DNA from 3 places in the Acidovorax sp. GW821-FHT10E03 genome. Region 1 is predicted to be linked to each of the others. Evidence: predicted binding sites of a transcription regulator. Region 1 holds the regulator's gene; each other region holds the start of a gene.

Region 1 (4,216 bases):
AACGAGCCCCATCAACAAGGCAGTCGAGGCAACCGTTGCAAGCATGGGATTCAGATGATGCGTGAAAAACGCGCGCGGTTGCGGTCTGCCTGCAGATATCGGTCGAAAACCATGGCGATGCCGCGCACGAAGAACCAGCCCATGGCCGTGACCTCGACACCGTCGGGCCTCACCTTGACCAGCCCCTGCTCGGCCATGGTGTCGAGCTGCGCCAGTTCGGCGGAGAAATAGTGCCGAAAATCGAGGAGCCAGGCCTGTTCCATGGGCTCGAACAGCAGTTCTCCCTGGCACATCAAGGACATGATGACGGCGCGGCGCACGAGGTCGTCCCGCGTCAGGGCCAGGCCACGCACCACGGGCAGACGCCCCTGGTTCAGCAGGTCGTAGTACTCATCCAGGGTCTTGGCGTTCTGGCTGTAGGTGGCGCCGACCCTGCCAATGGCCGACACGCCCAGGCCGATCAGGTCGCAGTCGGGCTGGGTGCTGTAGCCCTGGAAGTTGCGGTGCAGGCGGCCCTGCCGCTTGGCGACGGCCAGCGAGTCCTCCGGCAGCGCGAAGTGGTCCATCCCCACATACACATAGCCGGCGCCCATGAACGCGTCGAGCGAACGGGAGAGCATCGACACCTTGCCGGAGGCTGCGGGCAGTTCGGCGGAGAGGATGCGGCGCTGGGGCTTGAACCGCTCCGGCAGGTGGGCATAGGCATACAGCGCAATGCGATCAGGCCGCAACTGAACCACCTGCGCCAGCGTACGGTCGAACGACTCCGGCGTCTGGCGCGGCAACCCGTAGATCAGGTCCACATTGATCGATTCGAAGCCGAGCGAGCGCGCGGATTCCACCAGCGAAAACACCTGTTCGGCGGGCTGGATGCGGTGCACCGCCTTCTGGACCTCGGGGTCAAAATCCTGCACGCCAAAACTCAGCCGGTTGAATCCAAGCTCCGCGAGCACGGCAAGCCGGTCGGCATTGACGGTACGGGGGTCCACCTCGATAGAGTACTCCCCGCCCGGCGCCAGGGTGAAGCTGCGCTGGAGCATCGCCATGAGTTCCCGCAAGCCATCGTCCGACAGGAAGGTGGGGGTGCCGCCGCCCAGGTGCAGCTGGCTCACCACCTGGCCCGTGCCGCAGTGCGCCGTGTGCAGGTCGATCTCGCGGCTGAGATAGCGCAGATAGACTTCAGCCCGGTCGTGGTGCTTGGTGATGATCTTGTTGCAGGCGCAGTAGTAGCACAGCGACTCGCAAAAGGGGATGTGCACATACAGGGACAAGGGCAGCGCCTTGGTCAGGGTGCCCATGCGGCGCTGCTCGAGGGCGAGGGCGTAGTCCTCCTGGCCGAAGGCTTCCACAAACCGGTCGGCCGTCGGATAGGAGGTATAGCGGGGGCCTGGTACGTCAAAACGGCGCAGCAGGTCAGGCGAAACAGCGGTCATGGGGCGAATCCTTGCGTACACCTTGACTGTGCCGTAAGCTGCCCCCCATGTCCTTGACATGAATCAAGTGATGGAGTGGCCGGAACAGCGACAATTTGATGCATGTCAGTCGCCTGCCCGCCCTCCAAGAGACTCCCTCTTCGGCCATCGGGCGGTATGCTCGAAACCTAACTCCGCCCTGTGCCTATGAACCCGCTCACCATCAAAGTCGCCTGTTCCAATTGCAACCTGCGCGAGCTGTGCATGCCGGTGGGCCTGAGCGAAGAGCAACTGCACCGCATCGACGAGGTCGTTGCAGTTCGCCGCAAGGTGAAGCGCGGCGGCACGCTGTTTCGCAATGGTGAGTCGTTCACCTCGCTTTATGCCATCCGCACCGGCTTTTTCAAGACCTGCGTGGCCACCGAGGACGGACGCGACCAGGTCACGGGGTTCCAGATGGCGGGCGAGATCATCGGCCTGGACGGCATCGTGAATGACCACCACACCTGCGATGCGGTGGCCCTGGAAGACGCCGAGGTCTGCGTCATGCCGTTTGACCGCATCGAGGAACTGTCCCGCGAGGTCACCGCGCTGCAGCACCACGTGCACAAGATCATGAGCCGCGAGATCGTGCGCGAACACGGCGTGATGCTGCTGCTGGGCAGCATGCGTGCCGAGGAGCGCCTGGCAGCGTTCCTGCTCAATCTGGTGCAGCGCCTGCACGCCCGCGGATTCTCGCAGTCCGAGCTGGTGCTGCGCATGACGCGCGAGGAGATCGGCAGCTACCTGGGCCTCAAGCTCGAGACCGTGAGCCGCACCTTCTCCAAGTTTGTGGAAGAAGGCATTGTCGAAGTCAAGCAGCGCCATGTCCGCATCCTCGAGACCGACGCGCTCAAGCGCATCGTGAACAACCAGTCCGCCTGCCACTGAGCAAGGCGAGCCAGGTCCGCTCGTCCCGGCAACGCCTTGCCACCGGAGCTCGGCCGGTGCGCTGTTCAAGGGCAGGATGATGTCTTTCGGCAATCATCAGGGCGCTCGCCTTCGGGCACGGGGCAGCGGTTGAGTTCAAAGGGCGACATTGCCAGCAGCGTGGTCAACGCGCTGGAGGCCATGGTGATGGCCCAGAACGCAAAGAACGCGAGCGTGTAGACGCCCTGGCGCGACAGGGCCAGCGGCTGCCCGAACCAATGCAGGTCCTGCGGGTCCACCATCGCAAAAACCAGCATCTCCATCGCGCCCGCCATCAGAAAGGCGGGCCATGCAATCCACATCAGGCGTTGCGTCCACATCGGGGTTGTCTCCTGGTAAGGCCGCGCAGACCCGCTGCTCGGCCAGGGGTTTCAGCGTGGCTGGTCCTGAACCGGCGTTGCCGCGTGGTTGCGGCCCTTCATGGCCGGGGCCAGGCTCTTCTCCGGAGCCTCCAGCGTCTTGTTGATTTCGATGCCCTGGCGGTAGTAGTCCTCGGCAATCACGGGGTCTGGCCGCGAAATCGCCAGCCACAGCGTGACAAAGCCCGCCACGATGACGATGGCAGGGCCGGCGATGATCAGCCAGACGTGGCCGAATTTCCACCAGGGCGCAGCGGTGGCGGGGGCGGAGCCGATGGCTGGATTGGATGGCATGGGTGCTTGCTCCTCAAAAATCTTCTCGGTCATACAACGTCCCCGGGGCCGTGCACCGGGGTGCACGTCGCCTCATCGGGGCACCAGGAATACGGACTTCTCGGTCACATGGGCCGCAGCGCCCACCGCCTGCACATCGAACTGCACGGCATGGGAGCCCGGGGGCGCGGAGCCATACGGTATCTGCAGGCGCACGGCCACCCACCGGGACTCCGCGGGGCCAATGTCCACCTCGGCTTCAGAGGCCACCTCCAGCCCGTCCAGGCCGCGGGCGCCGATGCGGTAGCGCTGGGGGCCTTCGGTGGCGTTCATGATCTGCAGGCGGTAGATATTCTCCAGCTTGCCGCCCGCCACGATGCGCGACAGGGCCGCGCGGTCGCGCACCACATCCACCTTGAGCGGCGTGCGGGTGACCAGGCTGGCCATCATGCCCACGCACAGTGCCACCAGCACGGCGGTGTAGATCAGCACGCGAGGCCGCAGGACGCGCCGCAGGATCTGCGACTGGCTCCAGCGCTGTGCCACGCCGTTCTGCGTGGAAAAGCGGATCAGCCCCCGGGGGTAGTGCATCTTGTCCATCACCGTGTTGCACGCATCCACGCACAGTCCGCAGCCAATGCACTCGTACTGCAGGCCCTTGCGGATATCGATGCCCACGGGACACACCTGCACGCACAGGGTGCAGTCAATGCAGTCGCCCAGGCCCTTGGCCTTGTGGTCGATCGTCTTGTTGCGCGGGCCGCGCGGCTCGCCGCGTTCCACGTCATAGCTCACGATCAGGGTGTCCCGGTCGAACATCGCGCTCTGAAAGCGCGCGTAGGGGCACATGTACTTGCACACCTGCTCGCGCATGTAGCCCGCATTGCCATACGTGGCAAAGCCGTAGAACAGCACCCAGAATATCTGCCAGTTGCCCTGCAGCGCCAGCAGTTCCGCGCCGAGCTCGCGGATGGGAACGAAATAGCCCACGAACGTGAACCCCGTCCACAGCGCCACGATGATCCATACCACCTGTTTGAGAAACTTCTTGCGGATCTTCTCGAAGGTCCAGGGCCCGTTGTCCAGCCGCAGCCGGGCACTGCGATCGCCTTCGATCTTGTGCTCGATCCACATGAACATTTCGGTGTAGACCGTCTGGGGACAGGCGAAACCGCACCACAGCCGCCCCGCCACGGCCGTGAA
Region 2 (4,216 bases), on a different contig from region 1:
CCGAGATCACGAGCTTGGGCCCGCTGCCCGTGCCCTTGCGGATGCCGACCACGTTGCCTTCGGCGTCGATGGCGGCGCTGGCCAGGCCCAGGGCCTTCAGGCGTGCGAGGAAGGCCTCGGCGCGCCTTTGCTCCTTGAACGGTGGCGCCTCGATCTCGGTGAGCATGCGGAGGTCTTGCGCCGCGCGGTCGTGGTCGGCCTTCACCGCGTCGAGCAGCTTCAGGATCTGGGGCGCCGCCATGAGCTGCGTGTAGGCCTGGTCCACGGCCGGGCGCAGCGTGGTGGGCGTGGCGGCGACGGCGCCTTGCGCGTGGGCGGCAGGGCCCAGCAGCGCGGCGGCCAGCGCCACGGCGCCGGGAGTGAAGCGGAAGATGGAGGCAGGGTTCTTCATGGTCGGGATGATGGAGAGTGCGGAGTTGCGAAGGAAGGGGGGCCCGGCCAGACGCGGGCCGCGGCATCCGGTGCGCGCGGCGCCTGGCACGCAAGCGCCCTGCAATTGTTGGACCGATTGGCGGGGCGCGGTTCTGCTTTAATCTGCCGGGCCGACAGTTTTTCTTACATGCGCCAGCACATTCCCAGCACCCGCGCCCTGCTCGTTTTCGATGCCGTGGCGCGCCACCACGGCGTGAGCAAGGCCGCCGAAGAGCTGTGCCTCACGCACAGCGCCGTGAGCCAGCAGCTGCGCCTGCTCGAAGGCCAGCTGGGCCTGCAGCTCGTGCAGCGCGGCGCGCGCGGCTCCACGCTCACCGAGGCGGGCCGCCGCTACCACGCGCAGGTGGTGGGCGACCTGCTGCGCCTGCAGAACCACACGCTCGAAGCCATGGCCCAGCGGCCCGACGGCGCGCGGCTGCTGGTGGGCTGCGTGCCCGTGTTCGCCGAGCGCTGGCTGCTGCCGCGCCTGCCCGCCTTCCTGGCCACGCACAAGGGCTGCAGCCTGCACCTGCAGGTGTACCCCACGCACACCTACATGCAGGAGATCCCTTTCGACGTGGCCGTGCAGTACAACGACGCCGCCTGGCCCGGGGTGCAGCCCGTGCCGCTGATGAGCGAGGTGTGCGTGGCCGTGTGCGCTCCCGGCTCGCGCCACCGGCGTGCGATGGAGCGCGGCGACTTCCGCGCGGTGCCGCTGCTGCAGCTGAGCTCGCGGCTGGGCGCGTGGGATGCGTGGTTCACCCGCGCGGGCATCACGCGCGTGCCGGCGCACAGCCTGGGCGGCCACCGGTTCGACCTGTTTTCCATGCTGGTCGAGGCGGTGCGCGCGGACCTGGGCATCGGCCTGGTGCCGCACTACTTCGTGGAGCGCGAGCTGCTGTCCGGCGAACTGGCGCTGGCGCATCCCCACCATGACAGCGGCCTGCGTGGCTACAGTCTCTTCGTGGCGCAGGGGCGGCAGGAAGACCCCGCCGTGGCCGCGTTTGCCCGGTGGCTCGCCCACGCGGTCGCGGTGCCGGGCGGTGCCGGCACCGGAGCCACGCGGGCCTAGACGGCGCGCCGCCGCCGGGCCGCGAGCCAGGCGAGCGCCAGGCCCGTGACCACGATGGGCACCAGGGACCCGGCATTGAGCAGCGTCCAGCCCTGCGTGGTGACCAGCACGCCGGACGAGAACGAGCTGAGCGCCAGCGTGGCGAACACGCAGAAGTTGATGGCGGCCTGGGCGCGGTCCTTTTCCTCGGGGCGGTAGGCGGTCATGGACAGCGTGGTGGCCCCCGTGAACAGGAAGTTCCAGCCCACGCCGAGCATGAACAGCGCGATGCCGAAGTGGTGCAGCTCCACGCCCATGAGCGCCACGGCCACGCAGGCCAGGTTCAGCAGCACGCCGGCGCCCATGATGGACAGCACGCCAAAGCGCTTGATGAGGTGGCCGGTGACGAAGCCGGGCGCGAACATGCCGATCACGTGCCACTCCAGCACCAGCGCGGCCGCATCGAAGTTGAAGCCGCACACCTGCATCGCCAGCGGCGTGGCGGCCATCAGCAGGTTCATCACGCCATAGCCCAGCGCGGCGCCCAGGATGGCCACCACGAACGCGGGCTGGCGCATCAGCTCGGACAGGGGGCGGCCCGCGACGGGCTGCCCCGCGGCGTCGCGCCGCGCGGGCTGCGCCTCGAAGCGGATCGCCGCCATGCACAGCATGGACAGCAGGGCCACGCCCATGAGCACCACGTAGGCGCCCGCGAAAGGCACCGGAAACAGCGTGCGCGTGGCGCTGGCCAGGTTCGGCCCGGCCACGGCGCCCAGCAGGCCGCCCGCCAGCACCAGCGACACGGCCTTTTCGCGGTAGGCCGCGGGGGCCAGCTCGGCGGCGGCAAAGCGGTAGAGCTGGCCATTGGCGCTGTAGTAGCCCGCCACCACGGTGGCGGCGCACAGCAGCCAGAAACTGGCGCTGAAGGCCGCCCACGCGCACAGGCCGCACGACGCGACCGCCACGGCCAGCCCGATCTGGAACGACACCTTGCGGCCCCACCGGGCCTGGCTGCGGGCCACGAGCGCGGTGGACAGGGCCCCGCCCACCACATAGCCCATCACGGGCAGCGTGGCCATCCAGCCAAAGGGGGCGAGCTGCAGGCCCACCAGGCCGTTGATGGCGATGAAGACCACGTTGTTGGTCAGGAAAAGGCCCTGGCACAGGGCCAGCAGCCACAGGTTCTTGTTCACGGCGAAGGGTGTTGTTGGAATGGGGAAGGAAAGGGTCGAGGCGGGCATGGGCGGCCGGGCCGCGTCAAAGTCCGACTGCATTGCTCTGGCATTGTGCACTCCGGTTGATGAAGATCAGCCGGCGCGCGCAGCGGCCTCGGTATGGTGCCACCCAGTGCTTGGGCTCCCACCGGGGGCCTGCGTTTGAACCAGAGCCATGGAACCCCACAACCCTGCAGAGGCCGCGCCCGCCCTCGAACTCGTCTGCCCCGCCGGCAGCCTGCCCGCGCTCAAGGCGGCGGTGGACCATGGTGCCAGCTGCGTCTACCTGGGCCTGCGCGACGCGACCAACGCGCGCAACTTCGCGGGCCTGAACTTTGACGAGGCGGCCATCGCCAGCGGCATCGCCCATGCGCATGCGCGTGGCTGCAAGGTCTTCATGGCGCTCAACACCTACCCGCAGGCCGCCAACCCGGGGCCGTGGCGCAGCGCCCTGGACAAGGCGGTGGACCTGGGCGTGGACGCGGTCATCCTGGCCGACCCGGGCCTCATGCAATACGCGGTGCAGCGCCACCCCCGGCTGCGGCTGCACCTGTCGGTGCAGGGCTCGGCCACCAACTACGAGGCCATCAACTTCTACCGCGAGCAGTTCGGCATCGTGCGCGCCGTGCTGCCGCGCGTGCTGTCGATGGAGCAGGTGCGCCAGGTCATCGACCGCACGCCCGTGGAGATCGAGGTGTTCGGCTTTGGCAGCCTGTGCGTGATGGTCGAGGGGCGCTGCGCGCTGTCGTCGTATGCGACGGGCGAATCGCCCAACACGCACGGCGTGTGCTCGCCCCCGAAGGCCGTGCGCTGGGTGGAAACGCCGCAGGGCCGCGAGTCGCGCCTGAACGGCGTGCTGATCGACCGCTATGCGCCCGGCGAGAGCGCCGGCTACCCCACGCTGTGCAAGGGCCGCTTCGACGTGGGCGGCGACGAGAACTACTACGCCATCGAGGAGCCCACCAGCCTCAACACCCTGGAGCTGTTGCCCCAGCTCGTGAAGATGGGCGTGCGCGCCATCAAGATCGAAGGGCGCCAGCGCAGCCCGGCCTACGTGGCCCAGGTCACGCAGGTCTGGCGCGAGGCCATCGACCAGTGCCTGGCCCACCCCCACCGCTACGCGCCCAAGACGCGCTGGATGGCCAGCCTGGACCAGGTGGCCGAAGGGCAGCAGCACACGCTGGGCGCCTACCACCGCCCCTGGAAATGAAGAACAACCCCCTGATGCGCTTCGCGCCTTCCCCCTTCTCTCGCCTCGCTTGCGCGATGCGGGAAGGGGGACACCGCCAGCGCGGCGAGGCGGCCCTTGCGCGGCGGTCGCTGGCTTGGGCCGCGCCAGATTCGAACTCCATGCGCCGCTCCCAGCATCTGGATCCCACGATCAAACCCCTGAAGCCCGCCCCATGAAACTCTCTCTCGGCCCCCTGCTGTACTACTGGCCGCGCGACACCGTGTTCGCGTTTTACGAAGCCATGGCCGCCACGCCCGTCGACGTGGTGTACCTGGGCGAGACAGTGTGCTCGCGCCGCCATGAGCTGCG
Region 3 (4,216 bases), on a different contig from region 1:
ATGGCCGTGGGCGACGCGCGCGGCATCCGCACGGCGCAGCTCACGCTGGCGGACCAGGCCCTGGCCCTCAAGCCCGGCACCTTCCACCCCACCTACAGCCGGGGCCTGCACGCCGTGCTGCCCGAATCGGTGCGCGGCAAGGCCGATGGCCTGACCGCCACGCTGGACCTGGAACTGGTGGGCACCGAGCGCCTGGCCATCGTGCCCCTGGGGGGCAGCACCGAGGTGGTGATGACCAGCAGTTGGCCGCACCCCTCGTTCGCGGGGCGCTTCCTGCCGTCGGAGCGGGAGGTCAAGAAGACCGGCTTCTCGGCGCAATGGCGGCTGTCGTCGCTGGCCACCACGGCGCAGGCCGATGTCGCCCACGGCAAGCGCATCTGCCTGGGGGGCGCGGACGATGGCGCCCGCGGCGACGACGCGCCCTCCGGCGCCACGCCGGGCGACTGCGCGGACAGCTTCAGCGTGGCCTTCGTCGACCCGGTGAACCCCTACTCCCTCTCCGACCGCGCCACCAAGTACGGCGTGCTGTTCATCGCCCTCACCTTCGTGGCCGTGGGCCTGTTCGAGCTGATGAAAAAGCTGCGCGTGCACCCCGTGCAGTACCTGCTGGTGGGCAGCGCGCTGTGCAGCTTCTTCCTGCTGCTCGTGAGCCTGTCGGAGCACCTGCCGTTCGGCGCCTCCTACGCCGTGGCGGCGACCGCCTGCGTGCTGCTGCTGGCCTACTATGCCAGCCACATGCTGGGCAGCCTGGCGCGCGGCATTCCCCTGGGGGCCGGCATCGCGCTGCTGTATGGCCTGCTGTACCTGCTGCTGCAGCTGGAGCAGACGGCGCTGGTCGTCGGTGCCATCGCGCTCTTCCTGGTGCTGGCGGCCGTGATGGTGCTCACGCGCAAGGTGAACTGGTACGGGCTGTCGCAAGGCGGCGCGCCAAGCCGCCCCACCCCGCCCGCCGCCCGCCCCACCGCACCCCGCGCGGAGGCCGCATGAGAACGCACACCGCGCCGACATCCTGGGCGCAGCACCTGGCGGACCCGGCGGCATGCACCGGCGCACCCGTGCCCACGCTGACCCCGGCGGAAGCCGAGCGCGTCCAGCGCCACCGCGACCAGCTGACGGCGGCCCTGCGGGCGCAGGACCGGGCGGCGCTGCTCAGTGCCAAGCAGCACGTGCTGGAGGCGGCCTACCACCCGTGCGGCGCCCCCGATGCGGCCTGCGGCCCCACCGACTCCCCCGCCTTGCGCAGGGCGCTGCGCGACCTGTCGTGGCGCATGGCGGGCCTGCTGCTGCCGCGCAGCCCGCGGCACTGAGTGCCCGGCGCCGGGTTTTTGATGAAAATAGCCGCCATCGCTTGATTGGCAAGCGATGGCAGCTATCAAAACAAAAGCGCATTACCCATCCCAGCCATTGCGGCTGGCCGGGCCTGGCGCACCGGCAGGCGGGAGAAAGGTCAGGCCACCGCTTCCTGCGGTGCGCAGGCGGCGGCGGGCGATGGAGCCCCCGCGTCCTCCGAGCAGGTCGCACCGCCGCATCCGTGGATCAGCTCGCCCGGCAGCGCCCCGGGGGCGTGCACCACGCCCGAGACGGGGTCGAATCCCACGCGGCGCAAGTGCAGGGCCAGCGCGGCATCCATGCTCTGCGCATGCTGCGGAAACCACAGGGCCAGTTCGCTGGCCATCACGCGCAGCACCGCGAGGTCGCCCTGCTGCGCACGCGCGGTGCCTTCACGCATCACCTGCAGCACCACCCGGTGCTGCATGCTGTGGCAGTTGCCCGATGCGAAGCGCGTGGAGGCCATCCAGGCGTCCTCCTGCCCGAAATGGTGGTCGGTGTGCTCCACCAGCGCCTGCCAGGCAGCCAGCAGGCGCGCGTCGTCCGCGCCATCGACGGCGGCCAGCAGGTCGACGAACTCACGGTGGGTGTCGTCCATCAGGGCCAGGTCCAGGGCCAGGGCGTCGGACCATTCGAGTTGAGCCATGCAAATCCCCTTGTGCACCAGGTCAAAGACAGGGGAGCGAGGTTAGTTTTTCGCGGCGGCCCGCATATTGATGCAGGTCAGGGTTCCGCCCCAGGGCCGCGGCCATCCCCATGAAAAAAGCCCCGCACGGGGCGGGGCTCCTGGGTGGGCGCGGGCCGGGGCCCTGCGCGCTCAGCTCTTGCCGTACATGCGCTTCATGTCATCCACGCACTTGGACTTCAGGTCGCCGGACATCGCGTCGCAGCGCTCCTTGGCGGCCTTGTAGGCGGCATCGTTCTTTTCGGCGTTGGCATCCTTGCGGGCCTCGGCCACCGCCGCGTTCTTCTCGGCGGCGTTGTCCGCGGGCTTGGCCTGGGTCTCGGCCACCTTGGCATCTTCCTTGGCCTTCACGCGGGCTGCCTTCGCATCCTTCTCGCACACGTCCTTGTCATTGCCCTTGAGGTCGTCGCACTTTTCCTTGGCGACGCCGTAGGCCGCATCCGCCCGCGCGTCGGCGACCTTGCGGGTGGCCTTGGGGCTGGGCTTGTGCTGCGCGTCGAGCTCGGCCTTGGCCACGTCCTCGGCGCCCTTGGCCTCCTTCACACAGATGTCCTTGGCGTTGCCTTGCAGGCCATCGCACTTTTGCTTGCTGGCCTTGTAGTCGGCGGAAATGCGTTCCTTGCCAGCCTTGTATTCGGCGTCCGTCAGCGCGAAGGCGGAAGTGGCCAGCAGGCCGGCTGCGACAGAAGCCATCAGGGTGCGGGTGAATTTCATGGGTTTCTCCTCGATCGGTAATGGATAGAAATAGGAAGGGAGGGGCCGGGAAACGAAGGGGCCGTGGCCTCAGTCGTTGAAGCGGAAATCGGGGTGGCGGGCCTGCCAGTCGCTGAGCTGCTTCTCGGCCACGTCGCGGGCGATGCCCTGGCGTTCCTGCAGCTTGCCCAGGAACTGTTCGCGCTTGCCATCGATGACGTCGAAATCGTCATTCGTGAGCTTGCCCCACTGCTCGATCATTTTTCCCTTGAACTGCTTCCAGTTGCCCTTGACGGTGTCTTCATTCATGGCGTGCATCCTCGAAAAGATTTCGCGTCAGCCATCCACCCGGAATGCGTGGAACAGGTGCGTGATGCGATGGGATTGACTCTAGAAATGATTCGCCGCGGGGACCGTAGGCCATGCCACGCAGCACGCGTCAGCACAGGACTACGGCGGCTGAAGGACAGGGCGCGGCGGCGAAGGCGGCTCCCCTCGCCGGCGGCCAACAAAGTGTTGCAATTTGCCATCACTGCTCCACTGTTACGCGCGGCCCCTTCCCAGCAAGCTGTTTCGTTTGGTAACGCTTGTGTTTCCACGCCGCAACGGCATGTGGTGAAGTCCTGAAATGCGCTGGTTTTGAACGCGCACCTTCACCCCCCACGATCCATGCACACCACCTCCGAGGCGCCTCCCGCAACGCAGACTGCGGGCGAGGCACAAGACAGCCCGCGCCACCCCGCGCCGGCCGCCGTTTCTTCCCAAGACACGAAGAACCCCCTTCCCCTGCTGGCCGGGCTGGCCGCATCCGCGGCGCTGGCGGCCTGCGGCGGTGGCGGAGGTGGCGGGGAAGAAGGCACGACAGCCAGCCCGGGCGCCGGTTCCGCACTGCCCGGCGCAACCCACACGGTTCCGCTGACGGACGCGGAGGCCGCGCGCTTCCTGCTGCAGGCCCAGTTCTCCGCCTCCACCGCGGACATCGCCGCCCTGCGCTCCACCACCTACGCCAGCTGGCTGGAGAGCCAGTTCAGCGCCCCCCCGTCGCTGAGCGGCTGGGACTGGCTGAACCAGCGCGGCTACGCCGACGTCAACAAGGACACGGCCTACTACGACAACACCTACCCGGGCGACTACATGATCTGGCACCAGCTCCTGCAGTCCAGCGACGGGGTGCGCAAGCGGGTGGCGCTCGCGCTGTCGGAGATCTGCGTGGTGTCGCTCTCGGGCCTGGACCTGAGCTGGCGCAGCCATGCCCTCGCGTGGTACTGGGACCAGCTGGTGGCCAACGCGTTTGGCAACTACCGCAACCTGCTGCAGGACGTGACGCTCAACGCGGCCATGGGCTACTACCTCAATACGCGCGGCAACCAGAAGGAAAACGCCGCCACCGGCCGCCAGCCCGACGAGAACTACGCGCGCGAGGTGATGCAGCTCATGTCGATCGGCCTGGTGCTGCTCAACCCCGATGGCACGCCCCAGCGCGACAGCGCGGGCAAGCCCATCGACAGC

Evidence for each region. The regulator FNR, encoded in region 1, switches genes on or off when oxygen is low (the NO sensors DNR and NnrR bind a similar motif). The targets are predictions, from matches to a motif close to TTGATNNNNATCAA.
Region 2: ubiU (ubiquinone anaerobic biosynthesis protein UbiU) is a predicted target of FNR. The motif match lies at 2,760-2,773, and genes of this name have one in related genera.
Region 3: AC07OD_RS24645 (hemerythrin domain-containing protein) is a predicted target of FNR. The motif match lies at 2,043-2,056, and genes of this name have one in related genera.

Annotation. Positions count from the first base shown of each region.
Region 1 is NZ_JBWKMU010000001.1:389,635-393,850, reverse strand. Features, by position in the region: gene AC07OD_RS01850 (sulfite exporter TauE/SafE family protein) at 1-45, opposite strand, end outside; gene hemN (oxygen-independent coproporphyrinogen III oxidase) at 51-1,433, opposite strand; gene fnr (fumarate/nitrate reduction transcriptional regulator Fnr) at 1,620-2,342, shown strand; gene AC07OD_RS01835 (hypothetical protein) at 2,408-2,701, opposite strand; gene AC07OD_RS01830 (FixH family protein) at 2,753-3,034, opposite strand; gene ccoG (cytochrome c oxidase accessory protein CcoG) at 3,107-4,216, opposite strand, start outside.
Region 2 is NZ_JBWKMU010000006.1:350,494-354,709, reverse strand. Features, by position in the region: gene AC07OD_RS13205 (M20/M25/M40 family metallo-hydrolase) at 1-391, opposite strand, end outside; gene AC07OD_RS13200 (LysR family transcriptional regulator) at 560-1,483, shown strand; gene AC07OD_RS13195 (MFS transporter) at 1,480-2,655, opposite strand; gene ubiU (ubiquinone anaerobic biosynthesis protein UbiU) at 2,852-3,886, shown strand; gene AC07OD_RS13185 (U32 family peptidase) at 4,080-4,216, shown strand, end outside.
Region 3 is NZ_JBWKMU010000015.1:182,429-186,644, reverse strand. Features, by position in the region: gene creD (cell envelope integrity protein CreD) at 1-987, shown strand, start outside; gene AC07OD_RS24650 (hypothetical protein) at 984-1,307, shown strand; gene AC07OD_RS24645 (hemerythrin domain-containing protein) at 1,448-1,975, opposite strand; gene AC07OD_RS24640 (hypothetical protein) at 2,147-2,728, opposite strand; gene AC07OD_RS24635 (CsbD family protein) at 2,798-3,016, opposite strand; gene AC07OD_RS24630 (DUF1800 domain-containing protein) at 3,377-4,216, shown strand, end outside.